DNA from 3 places in the Buttiauxella gaviniae genome. Region 2 is predicted to be linked to each of the others. Evidence: predicted binding sites of a transcription regulator. Region 2 holds the regulator's gene; each other region holds the start of a gene.
The links. The regulator PurR, encoded in region 2, represses purine synthesis genes. The targets are predictions, from matches to a motif close to CANGCAAACGTTTGCNTG.
Positions count from the first base shown of each region.

Region 1: pyrC (dihydroorotase) is a predicted target of PurR. The motif match lies at 1,061-1,078, and genes of this name have one in related genera.
Region 3: gcvT (glycine cleavage system aminomethyltransferase GcvT) is a predicted target of PurR. The motif match lies at 1,009-1,026, and genes of this name have one in related genera.

Region 1 covers NZ_JBFMVT010000002.1:226,690-228,963, reverse strand. Annotated here, with positions in the region: gene pyrC (dihydroorotase) at 1-1,003, opposite strand, end outside; gene AB1E22_RS01725 (lipoprotein) at 1,105-1,665, opposite strand; gene grxB (glutaredoxin 2) at 1,820-2,274, opposite strand, start outside.
Region 2 covers NZ_JBFMVT010000002.1:4,054,904-4,057,177, forward strand. Annotated here, with positions in the region: gene punR (DNA-binding transcriptional activator PunR) at 1-217, shown strand, start outside; gene purR (HTH-type transcriptional repressor PurR) at 236-1,261, opposite strand; gene AB1E22_RS19295 (YnhF family membrane protein) at 1,556-1,645, shown strand; gene sodB (superoxide dismutase [Fe]) at 1,685-2,266, opposite strand.
Region 3 covers NZ_JBFMVT010000002.1:1,106,598-1,108,871, reverse strand. Annotated here, with positions in the region: gene ubiI (FAD-dependent 2-octaprenylphenol hydroxylase) at 1-685, shown strand, start outside; gene gcvT (glycine cleavage system aminomethyltransferase GcvT) at 1,121-2,218, shown strand; gene gcvH (glycine cleavage system protein GcvH) at 2,242-2,274, shown strand, end outside.

The DNA of each region.
Region 1 (2,274 bases), 3.8 Mb from region 2:
GCACGATGCTGTCATCGCTGGTCTCGATAGTTTCCGGCATCGTGACCGGCGTGCGGACCAGCTCAATTGTCTCTTCGTTTACAGGCAAACCATAGAAACGCGGGCCGTTGAGAGAAGTAAACGCTTCAAAGTGCTGCATGGCGTTCAACTCTTCAAATACCGTTGCATACGCGCCAAGGGCTGAAGGGGCGTTAAAGCAGCCTGCACAACCGCAACTGGCTTCTTTACGATGACGCGCATGAGGGGCTGAATCAGTCCCCAGGAACACGCGGTCACATCCGCTGGCAACCAGTTCACGCAACGCTTCCTGGTGAACGCTGCGTTTCAAAATTGGCAGGCAATACAGGTGAGGGCGCATGCCGCCGACCAACATGTGGTTGCGGTTAAACATCAGATGCTGTGGGGTAATGGTGGCGCCTAACAGGGAGTTGCCTTCCTTCACATATTGCGCGGCGTCTTTGGTGGTGATGTGCTCAAACACCACTTTCAGCTCTGGCAGTTGGCGACGTAATGGCTCCATCACCGTTTCGATAAAGCGTGCTTCGCGGTCGAAAATATCAATGTCTGCGTGAGTCACTTCGCCGTGAATAAGCAGCGGCATACCAATTTTTTGCATGCGCTCAAGCACCGGCAAAATCGCAGCGGTGCTGGTGACGCCGTGGCTTGAGTTGGTCGTGGCGTTGGCCGGATAAAGTTTTGCCGCTGTGAATACCCCTTCACTAAACCCGCGTTCCACTTCATTGGGGTCTAAAGAGTCGGTGAGGTAGCAGGTCATCAACGGTTCGAAATTGTGCCCTTGCGGTACGGCATCAAGAATACGTTGGCGATAGGCAATGGCGGCTTCGACAGTGGTTACTGGCGGTGCCAGGTTTGGCATCACAATCGCGCGACCATAAATTTCGCTGGTATAAGGCACCACCGTTTTTAACATCTCACCATCACGCAGGTGAACATGCCAGTCGTCTGGGCGGCGAATTTTTAATACCTGAGGTAATACGGTCATGAAAGTGCTCCGGCGTAGGAAGGAAATAACGATGATTTATGCCGGGCACTAAGGATAAGCGCAAACGTTTCGCTTTGCACCATTTTCGTTGAGATTTTGGTTTATTCGGTGAAAGGAATGACGATTTCACCCGGCTTAACTTCAATCCCTTTGGCGTATTTTTTCGCCAGTTTTTCGCCGGAACTGTTGTCTTCACTCAACACATAAGCGGGCTGCTTATTAAAATAGTTGCGAAGCGACTGATTCAGATAAGGGATCAGCGTCTGGACAATCGTCTGCATTTTTTCCGGTTCAACGGTGGCATCAACCACTTCCATCTCTTGCAGATAGATAGCGCCTTGCTCTTTGTTGAAAGTCGGCAATGCTTTTAACTTCAGTTTGATATTGGCTTTCTGATTGCCGAACAGGGAGGTCATATCCAGTTTCGCATCACCGGTCAGCGTGATTTTATTCGGCTCTTCACGGCCAATGGCGCTGGCTAAATTCGTCAAAACGATATGCGCATCGGCAACGCCCGGCAGGCCAATATCTTTCGAGAAATTATTACGCTTTTGCAGCGCCTGGTTAATTTCCTGTTCGCTGACGGTGTACTGCGTCAGTTGGTTACAGCCCACAACGAGCCCGCTGAGCATCAATGCTGCGGCTAACACTATCTTTTTCATGGAATTCCTTAACATGCTGCTTTAGTCACAGATCCTGACATAAAGCATCATGATGTACCAGCGCAGGCGGTGCTACAGGAAAAAGCCGAAATACCTGAGTGACATCAAGCTGCAGGGCGCATCTTGAAATCACTCAGGTAAAACGGGCTATGTATCAAATTGCGTGGGATGAAAGCAGGTTAATTTGCGTCTGTTTCGCCATGTTATCGCGGTAGGCGGCAACCCGGCTTGGCCACTCAATGCCGGCCACCAGAGTCAGATTACGCAGCAGCGGGAAGAGATGAATATCGTCTTCTGAGAGTTCACCGTTGACGGCATTCGGCTGCACGATGAGTTTATCGAGCTTGCGTAAATCATCGCTGATTTTTTTGATAAGGCCTGGCGAGTGGGTGAGATGCTCGGCAAACGAGCCAATCATTGCCTCTTTCTTGTGAGTGAAATAGGCGCGCGCCGCCGGTGTGGCAAATTCATCAAAAGGCGCTTTTGCAATTCGGGGCAACAACAGGTGTTGCACGTAGCTATTAACATGGCGAAGCCATTCGCTAATGGCCGCGTTCGTGCTGCCGGTCAGCAGCGGTTCGCCATCCAGTTTATCGACGTAATGCACAA
Region 2 (2,274 bases):
GCTGTGTATCGGTATGGTGCCTTTGCATATCGCACGGCCGTGGCTGGCATCAGGGCAGTGGTGCGAGTTAACGCTTGATAATCCCTTCCCGGACGCCGCATGCTGCCTGACCTGGCGGCAAAATGATGCATCACCAGCCCTGGCCTGGCTACTGGATTATTTGGGGGACAGTGAGACGATGAATGCGGAGTGGTTGCAGGAGCCTGAGCCCGAGTAAACCCGGGCTCAACAAAACTTAACGGCGGTAATCGCGGAATGGGCCATCAGCTACTGAGCGGCGCTCAATCAGGCGCGGATGGACTTCAATGCTCTGGGATTCTTCGCGTTTGTTAACGATTCTATCCAGCAGCATGTTAAATGCCGTTTCACCCAGGGAATCTTTTGGCTGGTGAATCGTCGTCAGGGCGGGTGAGAAGAAGCGAGCATTACGCACGTTGTCATAGCCGATAATGGAAATATCCTGCGGGACGCGCAGCCCCATTTCATCGGCGGCACAAATTGCACCCATCGCCATAATATCCCCGCCGCAGAACACCGCGGTAGGGCGATGAGACTGACCGAGGATCTGCTGCATCGCGCGATAACCGGATTCCGGCTCAAAATCGCCCTGAACAATCCAGTTTTCCGGGATAGCGATACCAGCCTCTTGCAGCGCTTTCATAAAGCCAGCATGGCGACCGCCGCCGGTGTTGCGTTCCATCTGCCCGGGAATAGCGCCAATTTCACGATGACCGCGTTCGATCAAATAACGCCCGGCCAGATAACCGCCATGGAATGCGTTATCGACGACGGAGTCGGTAAAATCAGCGCGCGCTTCACCCCAGTCCATCACAACCATTGGGATATGACGGTACTCTTCGAGCATGGTCAGAAGTGATTCCGGGTACTCAGAGCACATCACCAGCAGGCCATCAACGCGCTTTTGCGCCATCATTGATAAGTAGGCACGCTGTTTTTCGAAGTTATTGTGTGCGTTACCCAGAATGAGGGTATAGCCTTTTTCAAAGCAGCTATTTTCAACGGCTTCGATGATTTCGGCGAAATAGGGCGCTTCGCTGGACGTGGCTAACAGGCCAATCGTTTTAGTGTGATTAACTTTCAGGCTACGCGCGACGGCGCTTGGCGAATAGTGCAGCTCTTTGATTGCAGCCCAAACCGCATTGCGCGTCTCTTCCGCTACAAAACGGGTTTTGTTAATCACATGTGATACGGTTGTAGTGGAAACGTTTGCGCGTTTCGCCACATCCTTGATTGTCGCCATTAAATTTCACTCCGGGCCATATCGTAAGCCCCTGATAACGAATGTGTTAAACGTTTGCGTACGCTATCTCCTGAGGCAACATCGTGGTTGCGGGTATGCCGGGATTGCGACATAAAACGGGAGGAGGGCGTTGAATTGACGGTACGCAATAAATTAGCGTGGGATTTTGGCCTATCCTGGCGAAAAGTGGAAGAGGGAAAATGGATATCCGGTTAAAACCAGGAGGATTTTTCTCTCCGATTGTGGGAAAATCCACCGACACACTGATTGTAAGGTAATAAAAGGAGTTTACTCATGAGCACCGACCTGAAATTTTCAATCACCACCACGGTTATCGTTCTGGCTTTGATTGTTTGTGGCGCGTTAACCGCCGTACTGCACTGATTAAAATGGGCCGCTTATCGCGGCCCATTTACTTATGGATTAAGCTGCAAGATTCTTCGCAACAAATTCCCAATTCACCAACGCCCAGAAATGCTCCAGGTATCCTGCGCGAGCATTGCGGTAGTCGATGTAATACGCATGTTCCCATACGTCTACAGTCAGCAGCGGTTTGGCCGCAGTGGTCAGCGGTGTGCCTGCGTTAGATGTAGAAACAATGGCTAACGAACCCTCTGCGTTTTTAACAAGCCAGGTCCAGCCTGCGCCAAAGTTCTTGATAGCGGCATCGGTAAACTGTTGCTTAAACTCAGCGAAGCTACCAAAAGATTGGTTGATAGCATCCAAAACAGCGCCCGTTGGTTCGCCGCCAGCATCAGGTGCCAGGCAGTTCCAGTAGAAGGTATGGTTCCACACCTGCGCTGCGTTGTTAAATACGCCGCCTTCAGAAGTGCGAACGATCTCTTCGAGTGTTTTGCCTTCAAACGCTGTGCCCTTAACCAGATTGTTCAGGTTAGTGACGTAGGTTTGATGGTGTTTGCCGTAGTGGTATTCCAGCGTTTCGGCAGAGATATGCGGGGCTAAAGCATCTTTTGCATATGGTAGTGCAGGTAGTTCGAACGACATTGCTGACT
Region 3 (2,274 bases), 2.9 Mb from region 2:
GGCCGACATTCCACTGACGTTCTGGGATTATCGCCATCATGCGCTGGTTGCTACTATTCGTACCGCTGAACCACACGAAGCAGTTGCCCGCCAGGTCTTCCATGGCGACGGCATTCTGGCTTTCCTGCCGTTAAGCGACCCACATTTGTGTTCCATCGTCTGGTCATTGCCACCGCTGGAGGCTGAGCGTTTGCAGCAGGCAGGCGTTGAGGAATTTAACCAGGCGCTCTCCGTGGCATTCGATATGCGTTTGGGCTTGTGCAGTGTTGAAAGTGAACGCCAGGTTTTCCCGCTCACAGGCCGTTATGCGCGTAATTTTGCCGGGCATCGTCTAGCGCTAGTGGGGGACGCTGCGCACACCATTCACCCGTTAGCCGGGCAGGGCGTGAACCTGGGCTTTATGGATGCGGCCGAACTGATCGATGAAGTGCGCCGTTTGCATCGCCAGGGTAAAGATATCGGGCAGCATCTCTATCTGCGCCGCTACGAACGTAGCCGCAAACACAGTGCCGCCCTGATGCTTGCCAGTATGCAGGGCTTCCGAGACCTGTTTGCCGGAAGTCATCCGGCGAAGAAACTGCTGCGTGATATCGGCCTGAAATTAGCAGACACCCTTCCGGGCGTGAAACAACAATTAGTTCGCCAGGCGATGGGTCTACAAGATTTACCGCACTGGCTGCGTTAAATTTATTCTGAGAACCGCGTCACATTTCCCTTTCCGCTTATTGGAAAGGGAAATACCCTCCTCATTTGAAAAATTCTAATCTCACCTCTTATTTCGGATTACTTTTTCTCATCCCACGTTTTTCGTGATGTAGTGAATTTGTTTCTGGAATGGTTATAAATGTTAGCTAACGCCAAATTCTCGCCAAAACACTTCTTGTTTATGCGTAGTGTCTCGCATTTTTCCAGTCGAATACTCTGCAAGCTGCACCTCTGATTTTGGTCATAAGCTAATGCAATGACCGTTTGTACCTTATGGTTTACTCCCTCATTCAGTGGTAAGTTCAGGCAAAAGGTAACGTTTGCGTCACTATCCGGATCGGTAGTGATGCTGGGTTTCGTCTGACGAAAAGAAAAGCGAACAGCGCTTTTCAACCAGATGGTTAAAGAGGAAAAAATGACTCAAAAGACCCCTTTGTTTGAACAGCACAATCTCTGCGGCGCGCGTATGGTGGATTTCCATGGCTGGATGATGCCATTGCACTATGGCTCGCAGATTGATGAACACCATGCGGTGCGCAACGATGCCGGAATGTTTGATGTCTCCCACATGACCATCGTTGATTTGAAAGGCAGCCGCACCCGCGAATTCCTGCGTTACCTCGTCGCCAACGACGTTGCCAAACTGACCCAGCCGGGCAAAGCCCTCTACACCGCAATGCTCAACGCTTCCGGCGGTGTTATCGATGACCTGATTATCTATTTCCAGACGGAAGACTATTTTCGCCTGGTGGTGAACTCCGCAACACGTGAAAACGATCTGGCGTGGATTAATCAACACGCAGAACCGTTCTCCGTTTCCGTTACCGTGCGCGATGACCTGTCGCTGATTGCCGTTCAGGGGCCAAACGCGCAGGCAAAAGCCGCGCAGTTGTTTACTGAAGAGCAACGCAATGCCGTTGCTGGCATGAAGCCATTCTTTGGTGTTCAGGCCGGTGACCTGTTTATTGCGACGACCGGCTATACCGGCGAAGCGGGTTATGAAATTGCGATGCCCAATGAAAAAGCGGCCGAGTTTTGGGCACAACTGGTAGAGATTGGCGTGAAACCTTGCGGCCTCGGCGCACGCGACACGCTTCGTCTGGAATCCGGTATGAACCTTTACAGCCAGGAAATGGACGAGAGCGTCTCTCCTCTGGCGGCGAACATGGGCTGGACTATCGCATGGCAGCCTGAAGATCGTGATTTTATTGGCCGCGAAGCGCTGGAACTCCAGCGTGAAAGAGGAACTGACCAGCTCGTTGGCTTGATCATGACCGAAAAAGGCGTATTACGTAATGAGCTGCCTGTCCGTTTTACAGATGAATCCGGTAACGTCCAGGAAGGGGTAATTACCAGCGGAACCTTCTCGCCTACGCTCGGTTACAGCATTGCTCTGGCACGTGTTCCTGCGGGTATTGGCGAAACCGCTATCGTTCAAATCCGTAACCGAGAAATGCCGGTAAAAGTGACTAAACCAATTTTTGTTCGCGGCGGTAAAGCTGTCGCGCAGTGAATTTCGAAATCAGGAGAAAAACAATGAGCAATGTGCCGAACGAATTGAAATACAGC